Regions from separate parts of the Agrobacterium sp. NPDC090283 genome, predicted to be linked through region 1. Evidence: predicted binding sites of a transcription regulator. Region 1 holds the regulator's gene; each other region holds the start of a gene.
The links. Region 1 encodes LexA, which represses DNA repair genes until DNA is damaged. Its sites were predicted from a motif close to TGTTCNNNNTGTGTTCNG; they were not measured.

Region 1 (5,407 bases):
GCAAGCCCGGTGTCGCCACCCTTCGGTTTTACGCGAATGCCGACCGACATGGGATATAGATTGCGCAGCGAAGAAAAGCCCGCATGCATTTCGCTCGCCGCCGAACGAGACCAGGCCCTTGCCTGCTTGTCGCTCGCCCAGACGCCCTGGTGTCGCTCCGCCAGATATTCGGCGATCGACAGCGATTCCCAAACCGTCACTCCCTCATCGACAAGGCAGGGTACCTTGCCGGTCGGAGAGAAGGTGGAGAAGGAAACGCCTTCGCCGAAGGGAACGAGTTTTTCATCGAAGGCGATGCCGAGCGTGCGCATCAATACCCACGGCCGCAGCGACCATGAGGAATAGTTCTTGTTGGCAATATAAAGATCGTACATGACGTGCTCCCCGATATGACGCGCATTTCTATAACGGCGGATGGGCCTTGGAATATTGCAAATAATCCATGGCTCCCATAAGCGGCATTGATGGATGGGAAGGTGAGGTCAGGGAAAAAGAGGCGCATCCACGTCACCACCTGGAGATGACGGCGAGACATATGGCGACGCGATTTGCAACCTGCATCCTCGCTCAAGGAGATGAAGGGTGCTCATTTCCTTGAATTCAACCAGCCGCCTCTTTGCCCTTTCCTGCAGCACAACGAAAACATCTGGCATGAATCCGGAACCATCCTTCATGACAAAAGACGCGCCGATCCGCTGGACGATTTCTCTTTACTTCGGCAAAGCCGCATTGTTCCAGAAAGCAAACCGCGATGCTTCAAAGGGAGCGTCATCTTTCCCGATGACGCTCCCACCGAAAAAAAGGCGCCGTCAATTAATGATAACGGCGGATCAGCCCAACCAGCTTGCCCTGGATTTTCACCCGGTCCGGTCCGAAAATACGGGTCTCATAGGCGGGATTGGCCGCTTCCAGAGCGATGGAAGCTCCCTTGCGGCGGAAACGCTTCAGGGTCGCTTCTTCATCATCCACCAGCGCGACGACGATATCGCCCGGATTGGCGGTGTTGCCGTTGCGGATGATGACGGTATCGCCATCAAAAATGCCGGCCTCGATCATCGAGTCGCCCTTGACCTCAAGAGCATAATGTTCGCCCGAACCCAGCATGTCGACCGGCACGGCCACATCGTGGGTGTTGTTCTGGATGGCGGAAATCGGCACGCCGGCGGCGATGCGGCCCATGACCGGCACGGTGACGGCGCCGCCGAGATCATTGGCTGGCGCCTTGGGGGCAGGGGCCGGTTCCGGCGTCTTCGGCTTGCCGAGGCTGCCTTCGATGACGCTGGGCGAAAAGCCGCGCTGCGGCCTCGCACCCGGCGTGTAGGCCTCCGGCAATTTGATCACTTCCAGCGCTCGTGCCCTGTTAGGTAGCCGGCGAATAAAGCCGCGCTCCTCGAGCGCGGTGATGAGCCGGTGGATGCCGGATTTGGAGGCAAGATCGAGTGCGTCCTTCATTTCATCGAAGGAGGGCGGCACGCCGGACTCTTTCATTCTTTCATGAATGAAGAGAAGCAATTCCTGCTGTTTGCGCGTGAGCATGAGGAAAACACCCTTGAGAATCGTCGTTGAAGTCGCGAAACAAATACAGAACGAACACTATATGTTCCATATGTGTTCCGCAATCCCCTAAAATTTCGTGAAGGGTGTATCGCAGATGGTGATTTGATCGTCGAAACCGTGAACAAAGCGGATTTGATTACTTAAGCGAGGTGTCTCGAACGCCAAAACCATCGGCCGGGGAGAATCGGCCGATGGTTTCCGTTGCCATTTTGCTGCGGGCTGAGTGTCAGTAGATCGTGAGCGCAGGAATGAAGCTGACCGCGATGAGAAGCAGCATCGCCATGGTGAAGAACGGCCACAATTCCCTCGTCGTCGCGCCGAGCGGCGCTCTGGCGATGGAGGACGAGATGAAGAGCGTGGTGCCGATCGGTGGCGTATAGAGCCCGATACCGAGATTGATGACCATCATCATGCCGAGCTGCACCCGGTCGAGCCCGATCATATCCGCAAGCGGCACGAAGATCGGTCCGAGAAGCAGGATCGACGGCGGCAGATCGAGCGGCATCCCGATGATCAGCATCAGGATGTTCATCATGAGAATGATCAGGATCGGGTTGGAGATATTCTCCGCCACCCAGGTGGCGAAATGCTGGGGAGCCTGATCGAAGGTGAGGACCCAGCCTACCGCCGCACTGCCCATGATGACCAGCATGACGACGCCGGTTGCCGAGCCCGCCTCGACGAAATTGTCGCAGAAACGTTTCCACGTCAGATCGCGATAAAAGAAGATGCTGAGCACGAGCGAATAGACGACAGAAAGAACGGCGACTTCCGTCGGCGTTGCAAAGCCGAAGCGCAGGCCGAGGATGATCAGGATCGGCAGAAGGATTGCCGGCAGGCTGCGGAATGCAAGGAGCGCCAGATCGCGCTTGCGGATACTTTCGTCACGCACGGCATAGCCCCGCCGCACAGCGATGGCCCAGCAGACGAAGATGAAGCCCACTGCCATGAGCAGGCCCGGCAGAATGCCGGCTATGAACAGATTGGCGATGCTGACACCGCTGACCAGCGAATAGAGGATCATCGGGATCGACGGTGGGATAAGCACGTCGATGACCGCCGAGGTGGCATTGTTGGCCGCACAGAGGGGGGCAGGGTAGCCTTGGCGTTTCTGCCATGGAATGAGCACCGAACCGAGCGCACTCGCATTGGCGACCGCCGAGCCGGAAACGCCGCCGAACACGACCGAAGAAATGACCGTCGTGGAAAGCGGGCCGCCGCGCCAGCGCTGCATGGCCTTGGAGGCGAGTTCCAGAAGCTGGGTTCCGAGTTTGCCGCCGAGCATCAGCGTGCCGGCGAGCATGAAGAACGGCAGCGCCAGCATCGGAAAAGACTGCGTCTGGTCGTAAACCTGCTGCGCCACGATCGAAAGCGGCACGTAACCGTTCCACAGCACGGCGACACCCGCAGAGATGATCAGGGCGTAGCCGACCGGAACCGCAATCATCATGAGAATACAAAATGCAATGATCATCACGATGGTCATAGCGGCATCTCCTCGGTTGCGCCGTGCGGGCGGGCATGCCAGCCGCCGGAGAGAATGCGCAGGCTCGCTGTTGCGGTCGTGACGGAGACCAATGCCGCGCCGAAGGCGATGGAATAATAGCCGATGCTGTTGGGCAGTTGCAGGACGGGGCTGATTTCTGCGCCGGCGATCTCGGCGACGACAAGCGCCTGTTGCGCGAGAATGACGAAGCTTGCGACCGTCACGAGATTGGCAAACAGCAGAACGCCCACCTTGCCGCGTTCGTCGAACTTGTCATAGATCCACTCCACTGCCATATGCGCGCCGTTCTGCGCCGCAAGGGTAATGCCGGCGACGATGAACCATGGAAACAGCATGGTCGGCAGTTCTTCCGCAAAATCCAGACCGCCGGATGTCGATAGATAGCGGACGATGACGTTTGCGGTCATGATGACCGTGAGCAGAATGCCTGACGCCACGATGATGACGCGGCAGAGGATGGCGATGAAACTGTCAACGCGATTGGCGGCGGACAAGGCTCCTTCGAGCATTGGCGCATCTCCTGAAAACTGAAACCGTATGAATGTCGGCGTGAGCGACGCTCCCGCCGATCCTGTCGGTGGACATGAAGGCGAGGTCGGGCGGCACGAGCCGGCCCGGCATCTGATCGTCAGCCCTTGGCAGCTTTTTCAAGCTCAGCGACGAAATCGCCGAAGGGCTTCTGCTTCCATGTCTCCAGCACCTGCGCGGTGGCCTTCGCGAAAGCGGCGTGGTCGATGTCTTCCACCACCTCGATAGCGGCATTGGCCTTGAATGCGGCCAGAGACGCGCTTGCCTTTTCAGCCGAGAGTTTGCGCTGAAGCGCCCCGGCCTCCTTCGCAGCCGCCTTGACCGCCTCAAAATCCTTGCCCAGCCGCCCCTCGGCGAATTTGGACATCAGGAACGGGGTGGATTCCCATTTATGGGCAGTGAGGCTGATATGTTTGTTGACCTCGTAAAGCTTGGAGCTTTCGATGTTGACAAGCGGATTTTCCTGCCCGTCCACCACGCCCTGCTGAAGCGCGATGTAAAGTTCGCCAAAGGCGATCTGAACCGTCGCCGCATCCAGCGCCTTGAAAATATCCATCGTCATCGGGTCGGCGGGCGTGCGGATTTTCAGGCCCGCGACGTCCTGCGGCTTGGTGATGGCGTGTTTGGAGTTGGAAACATGGCGGATGCCGTTGTCCCACCAGTCGAGCGGCACGATGCCGACCTTCTGGAAGCGCGCATCGAGCGATGCGCCGACATCGCCCTCAAGCACCTTGATCGCCTGATCGGCATTGCTGAACAGGAAGGGCAGGCCGAGCGCCGCGAGTTCGGGAACAACGCTCGAAACCGGACCCTGGCTGTTGGCGGTGAAATCCAGCGCCCCGGTGCGCAGGCTGGTCAGCATGGCGGCGTCGCTGCCAAGCGTTTCGGAACCGGCGACGTTGATCGCCACGCGGCCTTCGGTTTTCTCTGCGACGAGTTCCGCGAATTTCGCGGCCGCCAGCGTGCGTGGATTGCCCGGCGCCGCACCATGACCGAGCGTCAGCGTCGTGGCAGCCCGGGCGTTGCGGGACGTCATCAGAACGGCCGGCGCCGCCAGCGCCAGTCCCGTACCGGTCAAAAACATGCGCCTGTTGATGGAAATACTCATTTTTCTCCTCCCTGGATTTAAATACCCTCAGCGTTGTCCGATCATGCGGATAACGCGCTCCACTCCCTAAAAACCGCCGGCTCCCCCCCGGCTGATTCCGCACTATGTTTGAGCTTCAGCCTTTAGACCGAACCGCGCGGTACTTCAAAACTTTCATTCTCCAGCCAGCCTCTGGCGCGCGCCACGATCATCGCCGTCGAGATGCCGTAGCGGTCATGCAGGGTTGGCAGCGCGCCCGCATCCAGAAAGGCATCGGGCAAGGCGATCTGCCGAAGGCGCGGCGCCCGGCCGCTTTTCATCAGCGCCATTGCCACGGCCTCTCCCAGCCCGCCGATTTCGCTGTGGTTTTCCGCCACGATGACCAGGCGATCCGCCCTGTCCACTTCCGCAAAGATCGAGGCGGTATCGAGCGGTTTGATGGTGGGGGAATGCAGTACGGCGCAGCCGACACCCTCCTTCTCGAGCAGGGCAGCCGCTTCGAGAACCCGCATCGTCAATATGCCTGATGATATGAACAGGACCTGCGCACCATCACGGATGAGCTTCGCCTTGCCGAGTTCGAACCGATAGCCATATTCTTCGAGCACAACCGGCACCTGACCGCGCAACAGGCGCATATAAACGGGGCCGTTATAATCCGTAATCGCCGGCACTGCGCCTTCTATGTCTGTCGCGTCGCACGGGTCGATGATCGTCATGTTCGGCAA
Region 2 (5,407 bases), on a different contig from region 1:
AACCGCACTGAGCCTGTCGCCATCCTGTCAGCCCATAGTCCCGCACATGGCTGCCATGATGAGGTTTTCTCTGGTATGCGGCCGGGAAGAGGATAAGATCGACACTTATGGCAAGCCCATCCTCCCACCGGGCCTGCGCGGCATAAGGAGACCATGACCATCATACGAAATGCCCTCGTTCCTGAACTTGCCGTCAGCGACTGGCAGAAAAGCCGCGCCTTTTATTGCGACCTGATCGGTTTTCATGTGGTCTACGAGCGCCCCGAAGAGGGCTTCACCTATCTAGCGCTGGGTGATGCGGAGCTGATGATCGACCAGATCGGCGCGACCCGGACATTCGTGACTGATAATGCCGCACTCGAATTTCCGCTCGGCCGCGGCATGAACCTGCAGCTCGCCGTTCCCTCCCTGCAACCCATTCTTTCCCGGCTGGAGCGATCCTTGATCGACCTCGTCATGCCGCTTGAGGAAAAATGGTACAGGCGCGGCACGGTCGAAGTGGGCAACCGGCAATTCATCGTCGCCGATCCCGACGGTTATCTGATCCGCCCGTTCGAAAGCCTCGGCGAACGCCCCTTCCGGTTCGGTTAAAGCCATGCTGCCTTTTCTTCCACAGGCCTTGGTTTTCGACATGGACGGATTGCTGATCGAAAGCGAGAGGCTCTATCGCGATTCATTTCTGGCTGCCTCGGAGGAAGGCGGCCATGGCATGAAGGTCGAGACCTATCAGAAGGTCTGCGGCAGCCCCTGGGACGTCATAACCGGCACCATCTTTGCCGATTACGGCGCGGATTTTCCCATCGACAGCTTCCGCGACGCCTGGCTCCGGCATCTTGGCGTGATGATGGCGGAGGGCGTGGCATTGAAGCCGGGCGTCGTCGACATTCTCGATCTGCTTGACCGGCTCGATATCCGCCGCGCCATCGCCACCTCGTCGCGGCACGATTCGGTGACGCGCCATCTCGGCCCCCACGATCTTCTCAGACGTTTCGACACCATCGTCGCGCGCGGTGATTATACCGAGCCGAAACCCGCGCCCATGCCCTATCTGACCGCGGCTCGACGGCTTTCCCTCGATCCGGGTCGCTGCCTTGCGCTGGAAGATTCCTATTCGGGCGTACGCTCGGCCTCATCGGCGGGCATGATGACGATCATGGTGCCTGACGTGGCACCGCCGACCGAGGAAATGAGGGAGAAGTGCATTACCATCGCAAGCGACCTTCATGCGGTGGCAAGGCTTTTGCAGGAAACACAACCGTCAGGGGCGTGAAAGCAAACCATAAGCCCGAGACCATGTCACATGGTCTTTGCCATTGGCCTCTATAGTGAATGTCATATTGGTCGGCGCGCCGATTGTGTCTGGGTTCCTCTTTCAGCGCACCATAAATCGGGGCGGTCATGCAGCTTGTTGCCGTGTCGCTTGCGACGCTGATTTTGCTTTTTCTTTCGATATTTCAGATTGCCCTTGCGGCCGGTGCGCCATTCGGCCGTTTCGCCTGGGGCGGCGAATACAGGATCCTGCCCTCCACGCAACGCGTTGCCAGCGGGGCATCTGTCCCGATCTACTCTCTCGCCGCGTCTTTCCTGCTGCAAAAAGCTGGCTTCGTCGGCCTCTGGCCCGCGGCCTGGATTGAGCCCGTCATCTGGACCATGGCCTGCACTCTCTCGGTGATCGCCGGATTGAACTCTATATCGCGAAGCCGCCCAGAACGGCTGATCATGACGCCGTTATCCGGGCTTCTCGCAATTCTGTTCTTTGTCGTCGAACGCTTGTAACCGCAGCGATGGACGGGGGTCCAAGCATAGCCGCCGCCCGCCGCAAACCATCATTTCGACGGCTTGAAACGCCACTTTCGCTCGATCGCACCTTCGATATCGAGACCATTCTGATGCGCCAATAACAGCACATGGCCGAGAAGATCGGCGGTTTCATCGGCCAGATCCCGCTTCATCTCCTCTTCGCTCCTGCCTTTGCTGCGCCCCCGCCCCGTCAGCCGGTTCCAGGCCTGCGTCACCTCGCCCACCTCTTCCTGAAGCTTTAGCATGTACCAGTCCGGATCACGGGCGATCCCGTTTTCATCGGCATATTTCTGCGAGGCCGCCTCGAACTGGCGCATCATGGACATGAGCATTTGTTCATCCTTTGTTCGTGCGCTACCACTCTAATCACGATTCTCCGGCGACGTCGATTCCAAAGCGCTCGGTCAGAGAGCGGATGGTATTTGCGCGACAGGCGCCTGCCGGCTGGATTAAGAGAGAGGTATTCGAAAACCGTGTCGTCACCCATGCCCTCGCTCGATTTTTTCTCATCGCTCATCACCGCACATAGCCCGACATCGCTTGCGATGTTTGCTGGCGCCGCCTTTCTCGCCGGCCTTGCCCGCGGCTTTTCCGGTTTCGGCGCGGCGCTCATCTTCATCCCGCTCGCCAGCGCCATCGTCGGGCCGCGTATCGCGTCAGCGGTTCTGCTGGTGGTGGACGGCGTATTGACGCTCGGCATGATACCGCCCGCCTTTCGCATGGCGGACCGGCGCGAAGTCTTCACCATGGCGGCCGGCGCATTTGTCGGCGTGCCGCTCGGAACCCTGTTGCTTTCGAAGGGCGATCCGCTCACCCTTCGCTGGCTCATCTCCGGCGTGGTCGTGGTGCTGCTGGTGTTTCTGGTGTCCGGCTGGCGTTACAGCGGCCGGCCGAAAACACCGCTCACCCTCTTCACCGGGCTTCTCGCCGGGCTGTTTTCGGGGGCTGCGCAACTGGGCGGCCCGCCCGTCGTCGCCTATTGGCTGGGCGGGGCGCTGAAAGGCGCTTTCGTGCGCGCCAATGTCATTCTTTATTTCGCGGTTTCGACGGTGTTCTCCATCGCCAGCTATTTTGTCGGTGGCCTGTTCACCGTCGATGTCTTCGTGTTTTTCCTGCTGGCCCTGCCCTTTTATGGGGCGGGCCTTTATGCTGGCGCGCGGCTGCATGGGCTTGCCGACGAGGCGGCGTTCCGGCGCATCTGCTATGGGTTGATCGCCATCTCCGCCGTCATCGGACTGCCGCTGTTCGATTCGTTGCTGAAATAGGCGAAGACAGGGACTGCCTTCAACTGCAACAGCAGTGTGCTTCCTTCTCCGTCATCCTCGCCCTTGAGGCGAGGATCCACAACCACGCGCGACAATGGATCCTCGGGTCAAGCCCGAGGATGACGTCGAGTTTGGCGTGAGATTTCACCAACAACCCGAACGCCTTCGCCGCAATCAGGGATACATGCGGACCTTGGACCATGCACCATCGGGCGTCTCGCGACGGAATTCGATGCGGTCGTGCAGGCGGAACTTGCGGTCGTGCCAGAATTCGATGCTGACGGGGCGGATGCGGAAACCGGACCAATGGGACGGGCGCGGAATTTCGCCGATCGCATATCTGGCGGTATATTCGGCCACTGCTTTTTCCAGCGCGAACCGGCCTTCCAGCGGCCGCGACTGTTTGGAAGCCCAGGCGCCGATGCGGCTGCCGCGCGGGCGCGAGGCGTAATAGATATCCGCCTCCTCGTCGCTGACGATCTCCACCTCGCCGCGCAGGCGCACCTGACGCCGCAGGCTTTTCCAGTGGAAACACATGGCCGCTTTTTTCTGGCCGAGGATCTCCTGGCCCTTCTGGCTTTCGAAATTCGTGTAGAAAACAAAGCCGCGGTCGTCGACGCCTTTCAGCAGCACCATGCGCACATTCGGCAGGCCATTTTCGTCCACGGTGGCAAGCGCCACCGCGTTCGGATCGTTGATTTCGGAAGCCGTCGCGTCCTTCAGCCATTCGGCAAAAAGCGTGAAAGGTTCATTTTCTTCCGTGAAGTCACTGGATGTTAACCCCGTTTCCGACATATTGACTAAAATGCTCCCGAGCTGATTTGGACCCCAGAGATGATCTCTGGTGAAAGATGGTGACCGTCATAGCAAAGTCGAACAGTCGAACAAAGAGCCTCCTTTCGTCGGTAGCGGAAGTTTCCGCCGTCGTGTCAATGCTCGTGGTGCTGAGCGGCTGCGTCAGCCTCGATCTGTTCGGTGGCGACAAGGTCGACCGCTCGCTTTCCACGGCATCCGTTCCCAACCAGCCGAACAACGCGCCGCAGACGGACGATGCGACGATCCGCAATGCGGTAACGTCCGCCGATCTCGCCAAGCTCGCCGACCAGCCGCTGCCCTGGGCCAACGCCGCCACCGGCAGCGCCGGCGTCGTCACCGCCATTCACGAAGACAAATCCAGCGGTTTCGTCTGCCGCGATTTCAGGACGACGCGCCACTCCTTCGAGGGCGTTGCGAGCTATGCCGGACAGGCCTGCCTGTCGGAAACCGGCGAATGGCTGCTGACCCGCTTCGAGCAGAAATAATCTGTTTACCCTGCCATGGGGAATAAAGCCGGCCTCGGTGCGGCGCGCTCCTCCGTAAAGGAGTGATTAGCAACTTATTGCAACAGTCGACGTTGATTAAACCGAGGGCGTGCAGGCGAATGATCGCGGGCATCCCTTTTCGGAGGGGTTAGTTTCAGGATTGCGCCATGAAGGGCGGCAGGCACCTGAGCCAACGTAACTGGTGTTTCGCATGCGCGATCCATATTCAATCCTCGGCGTAAAACGTGACGCCCGCCACGAGGAAATCAAGGCCGCCTGGCGCACGAAGGCGAAAACCGTCCATCCGGACGCCAATCGCGACGATCCCGATGCTTCGGCGCGATTCGCCGAGATCGGGCAGGCTTATGATCTCCTCAAAGACCCGAAAAAACGCGATCTGTACGACCAGGCCCGCAAGGCGGCCGAGAAGAAGCAGCGCGGCGAAACCATCATGCAGCAGCGGGAAGCCGCGCGCGAAGCCGCCGAGCGCGCCAAGGCCGCCGAAAAGCTGATGGAGGAACTGGCCCGCGCCGATGCCCGCAACCGGGCGCAGACCGGCCAGAAAACCGACGCCAAGGCGGAAACCGCCGAAGATATCGTCGAGCGGATTTTTGGTGCGGAAGCGCAGAACGACCCCAAGGTGCAGCAGGCGGCAGAGGCCGCAAAGGCCGCCGCAAGTGCTGCAAAAAGCGATGGCGCCGGCGAGACCGCCCAGCCCGGCGCCGGCGATGACAGGACAGCACCCACATCGCTCGCCGCCAATATCTTCAGCGCTCTCGTGCGCCGGTTCCGCACGCCGCAGCCGGCTCCCGAAAAAGCGCCTGACATTACCGCGGAAGCCACCGTCACGGTCGCCGATCTGCTGGAACACAAGTGGATGACCGTGTCGCTTGCCGACGAACGCGAGGTTCGTTTCCAGCTTGAAGCGGGCATGACGGACGGACACGTTGTGCGGCTGAAGGGACAGGGGCTGAAGCTTCCCAACATGGCGCGCGGCGATCTCGCCGTGACATTGCTGGCCGCCCGCGACGATGCCTTTGC
Region 3 (5,407 bases), on a different contig from region 1:
GCGCTGATGCATCCGCCCTTCGATCACGGCACCGATAATTTCCAGCCTTCCAATCTGGAAGTGACGACCGTCGATACCGGCAATGCCGCCACCAATGTGATCCCGGCGCGGGCGACGGCCTCCTTCAACATCCGTTTCAACGACACCTGGACGGCGGAAAGCCTCAGGGCAGAAATCATCCGCCGCCTCGATGCCGCCGCGGCCGAAGGTGAGCTTCGCCCGGACCGTTCACCGGTGAAATACGACATCGTCTGGGCGGACCGTCCGGCCCATGTATTCCTGACCCGCAACAATGCGCTCATCTCCTCGCTTTCCGGCGCGGTGGAGGCCGTGACCGGCAAGGAGCCCAAGCTTTCGACCACCGGCGGCACCTCGGATGCGCGCTTCATCAAGGATTATTGCCCGGTGGTGGAGTTCGGCCTCGTCGGACAGACCATGCATATGGTCGACGAGCGCGTGGCGGTTGCCGATCTGGAGACGCTGACGCGGATTTACGAGACCTTTATCGAACGCTGGTTCGCCCATGCCGACGGCAAGTGAAGTAAGGCTCTATCTGACGGGCCTGTGGCTTCTGCTGCTCGGCGACCATAACGGCGCCCGTTATCTGGACCTCTCCGAGCGCGGCATGTGGCGATCCTTCTATTCCGCGCTGTGGTGCCTGCCGGCCATGCTGGTTTCCTGGCTGTGGCTGCGGGCCGCCTTCCTCGCCAGCTATCCGCCCGGTACCGGAACGGGCTTCATCTTTTTTTTCCGTCTGGCGATGGTCGAGGCCATCTGCTGGATCGTGCCGCTGCTGTTGATCGGCATGCTGCTCTTTGCCTTCGGCGCGCGGGAAAAATTCGCGCCGCTCGTCACCACCATGAACTGGCTGTCGCTGCCATTTTCCTATGCCTATGCGGTTCTGATCCTGATCGCATTCTTCCTGCCGCCCTTGCAGGGGCTGATCGCCATTCTGTGGCTGGCGCTGCTTCTGTCGCTGGTCTTCGCCTTCTCGCGAATTGTGCGGTTCTTCATCCGCGACCAGTCGCTGCTCGTCTCGGCCATCGTCATGACGCTGCTGGTGCCCGGCATGCTTCTGTCGGAAGCGCTGCAGCGTTTTCTCGGCGTTTACCCCGCCTGAGAAGCGGCCTGGGTTTTAGAGCTCAGTCTGTATCCTCAGCCATATCGACTTCAGGGTACCGACGGCGCGGCGGAATGACGTCGGGATAATCGACCTGCATGAAATAAAGACCGTCCGGCGGCGCGACCGGGCCGCAGGCCTTGCGGTCCCGCGCCTCCAGTGCGGCACGCACATCCTCCGGCGTCATCGTGCCTTCGCCCGCCAGTTTCAGCGTGCCGGCGAAAGAGCGGATCTGGTTATGCAGGAAGCTCTGCGCAGTCGCGCGGATTTCGATGAGATCGCCGGTGCGCGTCACATCCAGCCGGTCGAGCGTGCGCACCGGGCTGTTCGCCTGACAATGCACGGAACGGAAGGTGGTGAAATCATGCCGGCCGACGAGCATCTGCGCGGCTTCATGCATGCGCTCATGATCCATGTCCTTCGACACCCACCATGCCCGCTTGTGCTCCAGCGCCAGCCGGGCCTTGCGGCAGATGATGCGGTAGAGGTAGTGCCGACGAAGAGCGGAAAACCGGGCGTCGAAATCCTCGGTCACGGAAGCGGCATCGAGGACGGCTACGGCCTCACCGGCCATGGCGAGATGCGCATTGAGCGCGTTACGAAGCTTGTAGGGTTCCCATTCTCGGGAAAGATCGACGTGGACGACCTGCCCGACGGCATGCACGCCGGAATCGGTGCGGCCGGCGCCGCGAATGGAAACGCTCTCTCCCGTCAACGACCGGACAGCAGCTTCCAAAGCACCCTGAACCGAAGGGCCGTTTTCCTGTCTCTGCCAGCCGTAATAGGACGTGCCGTCATATTCGACGGTCATGCGGAAACGTGGCATCAGCCGAGCCTCGTTGTCGCCGGAACCGGCGTACCGCGCACGAAATCGGCCGCCGACATCGGCTTGCCGCCAGCCTTCTGCAAGCGGGTGAGCCGCACGGCACCGCTGCCGCAGGCAATGGTGAGCGCATCATCCAGCGCCGCACCGGCTTCTCCCATGCCGCTAGCCAGCTCGGACGCCAGAACCTTCACGCGCTCGGCTTTGCCGCCGATATCCATCTCCAGCCAGGCGCCGGGAAACGGCGAAAGGCCGCGAATGTGATTGTGCACATCCTGCGCTGGCCTTGAAAAATCGATGCGGGTTTCGCCCTTGTCGATCTTTGCAGCGTAGAGAACGCCCTCTTCCGCCTGGGTGACGAGAGGCAGGTCACCGGCTTCCAGCTTGGCCATCGCCTGCCGCATCAGCCGCGCGCCGGCCAGCATCAGGCTGTCGTGCAATTCGCCAGCCGTCATATTCTCGCCGATTGCGATCTTGGCGGTGAGCGCGACGGGGCCGGTATCGAGCCCCTTTTCCATTTTCATGACCATCATGCCGGTCTCGGCATCGCCGGCCATGATCGCCCGCTGGATGGGTGCAGCACCGCGCCAGCGCGGCAGCAGGGAGGCGTGACCATTGTAACAGCCAAGGCGCGTGCCGCTGAGGATCGCTTCCGGCAGCAGCAGACCGTAGGCCACGACAACCGCGACATCGGCATTGAAGTCCCGGAATTGCTGGCGGTCTTCCTCAGCCTTGAAGTTCACCGGCGTCAGCACAGGCAGGCCCAAAAGCTCGGCGGCCTGATGCACCGGTGACTTCTGCAGATCGAGGCCACGGCGGCCGCCGGGACGCGGCGGCTGGGTGTAGACGGCAACGATCTCGTGGCCCGCCTCCACCAGTGCACGCAATGTGGGAACGGAAAATTCCGGCGTACCCATAAAAATGATGCGAAGAGCCATCGTCGCCCCCTGCCCTGTTTTCCGTTCCATCTCCCAAAGGAGAAGGATCAGATCTTTGCGCGGGCCGCTTTCGTGAATTTCTTGATGACCATGTCGCGCTTCAGCCGCGAAATATGGTCGATGAAGAGAACGCCGTTCAGGTGATCGATCTCGTGCTGCAGGCAGGTTGCAAGCAGACCATCCGCCTCGACCGTCTGCTGCTTGCCGTCACGGCCGACATATTGCACCGTGAGCGACGCGGGACGCTCGACCTCGGCATAATAATCGGGAATGGAGAGGCAACCTTCCTCATAGGTCGAGACATCGTCCGACACTTTGAGGATTTCGGGATTGATGAAGACGATCGGGGTCTTTTCCTCGCCTTCACGCGCAACGTCGATCACCAGCATGCGGCGCGGCACGCCGATCTGAATGGCGGCGAGGCCGATACCCGGCGCATCATACATGGTTTCGAGCATGTCGTCGGCAAGGCGCAGCACCTCGGCATCCACCTGTTCGATGGGCCTGGATTGCTGGCGCAGCACGGGATCGGGCAAAATGATAAGCGGTTTGATGGTCATGGCTTCCCATAACGTATCTCTCGCGCCGAGGAAATAAAAAACACGAGGGTGAAAACGGCTTGCGTCGTCCACCGCATTCGACTCATTTCCGCCGCAGGAATGTTCTTGTTTTGATCTTCCGAATCACTGGAAATCTGCTAGATTTAATCATGAACATAGATTTCTCCGTTCTCCTTACCCCCGCACTCCGCGCGGGCTCCGTCGATATCAGCTTCGGCGCGCTGCTCGCGGCTCTGGTTTTCGGGCTGGTCATCACATGGCTGGTCACGACAAACCGCGCAAAAAAAGCGGGAGCCGACGGTGAAATCTCCGATCTCCTGAAAACACAGTCCGAATTGCATGGCCGGATCGCGGCCATGGCGGAAACGCTCGGCACCCGCCAGACCGAGATGAGCCAGACGCTGAACCAGCGCCTTGACGGCATGTCACAGCGCCTTGGCGAAACGCTGACGGAACAGACCCGGTCGACCCATGAGAATCTGAGCCGCCTGCAGGAACGCCTGGCGGTGATCGATGCCGCACAGGGCAATATTCAGGATTTGGCGAAAGACGTGGTCGGGCTGCAGGCGATCCTTTCCAACAAGCAGACGCGCGGTGCCTTCGGACAGGCGCGCATGGAAACGTTGATCGCCGATGCGCTTCCCAACGGGGCCTTTCAGCTGCAGCCGACGCTTTCCAACGGCTACCGGCCGGATTGCACCATCAAAATGCCGAACAATGCGCCGCCGCTGGTCATCGACGCCAAGTTTCCGCTGGAAGCATGGAACGCTATCAAGGCGGATGAGACGCCGGAAACCAAACGCGCAGCCGTGCAGCAGTTCCGCCGCGATATGGAGGTACATATTCGCGACGTCGCGGAGAAATACCTCATTCGCGGCGAGACACAGGACACGGCCTTCATCTTCGTGCCGTCCGAATCGATCTTCGCCGACATTCACCAGCATTTCGAATATCTCGTGCAGCGCGCCCACCGCGCCCGCGTCGTCATCGTTTCGCCATCGCTGCTGATGCTGTCGGTGCAGGTCATTCAGTCGGTTTTGAAAGACCAGCGCATGCGCGAGCAGGCGCATCTCATCCAGGGCGAAGTGGCGCTGCTCATGGACGATGTGCGGCGGCTGGACGACCGGACGCGCAAGCTGCAGGCCCATTTCGGGCTGGCGCAGAAGGACATCGACATGATGCTGATCTCTTCCGACAAGGTGCTGGCGCGCGGCCAGAAGATCGAAGGCCTCGATTTCTCGCCGACGGAAAAAGAGGCTCCGCATGGGGAAATCGAACAGGCCCGTCGCTTTGCGGAAAACAGAGCCGGTGCAGCAAAATTGCGGGTAGTTGACGACGAGTGATCGTCTCGGGCAAAGTCGCCGCCTCGCTCAAATTTCATACGGACCCAGCGCCCCATGATTACTGTTTTCGGCTCCATCAACATGGACCTTGTTGCCACCGCCAAACGCCTGCCCAAGCCCGGTGAAACAGTCACGGGCGAGACTTTTTCCACGGCCGCCGGCGGCAAGGGAGCCAATCAGGCACTGGCCGCGCGGCGTGCAGGCGCCACCGTCAAGATGGCGGGCGCTGCCGGCGATGATACCTTTGCCGCACCAGCGCTGACCTTGCTGCGCGATGCAGGTACCGATCTGTCATTGGTCAAAACCGCACCCGGCCCGACGGGAACGGCGGTGATCCTGATCGGTGAAGGCGGAGAGAACATGATCTCGGTCATTCCCGCCGCCAATGGCGAAGTTTCCGCCTCCGACGCTGCAAGGACAATATCAGAGATGGCTACGGGCGATATTCTGATGTTGCAGTTCGAGATCCCCGCGCCTGCCATCGAAGCGGCGCTGACGGCTGCAAAGGCAAAGCGCATCACCACCGTGATCAATACCGCACCATTGACGTCTGACGCGCCCCGCCTTGCCGGCCTCGCTGATATCGTCATTGCCAATGAAACCGAGTTCGAACTGTTGATCGG

Region 2: a site for LexA is predicted at 2,134-2,151, ahead of ACIQUH_RS24280 (MazG nucleotide pyrophosphohydrolase domain-containing protein). Genes of this name have one in related genera too.
Region 3: a site for LexA is predicted at 3,542-3,559, ahead of ACIQUH_RS21515 (DNA recombination protein RmuC). Genes of this name have one in related genera too.

What each region holds. Positions count from the first base shown of each region.
Region 1 is NZ_JBIVYG010000001.1:539,820-545,226, forward strand. Features, by position in the region: gene ACIQUH_RS02680 (glutathione S-transferase family protein) at 1-374, opposite strand, end outside; gene lexA (transcriptional repressor LexA) at 814-1,536, opposite strand; gene ACIQUH_RS02690 (TRAP transporter large permease subunit) at 1,784-3,043, opposite strand; gene ACIQUH_RS02695 (TRAP transporter small permease) at 3,040-3,573, opposite strand; gene ACIQUH_RS02700 (TRAP transporter substrate-binding protein) at 3,693-4,700, opposite strand; gene ACIQUH_RS02705 (transketolase family protein) at 4,823-5,407, opposite strand, start outside.
Region 2 is NZ_JBIVYG010000022.1:30,152-35,558, forward strand. Features, by position in the region: gene ACIQUH_RS24265 (bleomycin resistance protein) at 154-591, shown strand; gene ACIQUH_RS24270 (HAD family hydrolase) at 596-1,270, shown strand; gene ACIQUH_RS24275 (hypothetical protein) at 1,414-1,776, shown strand; gene ACIQUH_RS24280 (MazG nucleotide pyrophosphohydrolase domain-containing protein) at 1,827-2,132, opposite strand; gene ACIQUH_RS24285 (sulfite exporter TauE/SafE family protein) at 2,286-3,065, shown strand; gene pdxH (pyridoxamine 5'-phosphate oxidase) at 3,240-3,860, opposite strand; gene ACIQUH_RS24295 (RT0821/Lpp0805 family surface protein) at 3,917-4,366, shown strand; gene ACIQUH_RS24300 (DnaJ C-terminal domain-containing protein) at 4,578-5,407, shown strand, end outside.
Region 3 is NZ_JBIVYG010000017.1:48,163-53,569, forward strand. Features, by position in the region: gene dapE (succinyl-diaminopimelate desuccinylase) at 1-540, shown strand, start outside; gene ACIQUH_RS21495 (hypothetical protein) at 524-1,120, shown strand; gene truA (tRNA pseudouridine(38-40) synthase TruA) at 1,143-1,946, opposite strand; gene fmt (methionyl-tRNA formyltransferase) at 1,946-2,881, opposite strand; gene def (peptide deformylase) at 2,929-3,441, opposite strand; gene ACIQUH_RS21515 (DNA recombination protein RmuC) at 3,591-4,784, shown strand; gene ACIQUH_RS21520 (ribokinase) at 4,839-5,407, shown strand, end outside.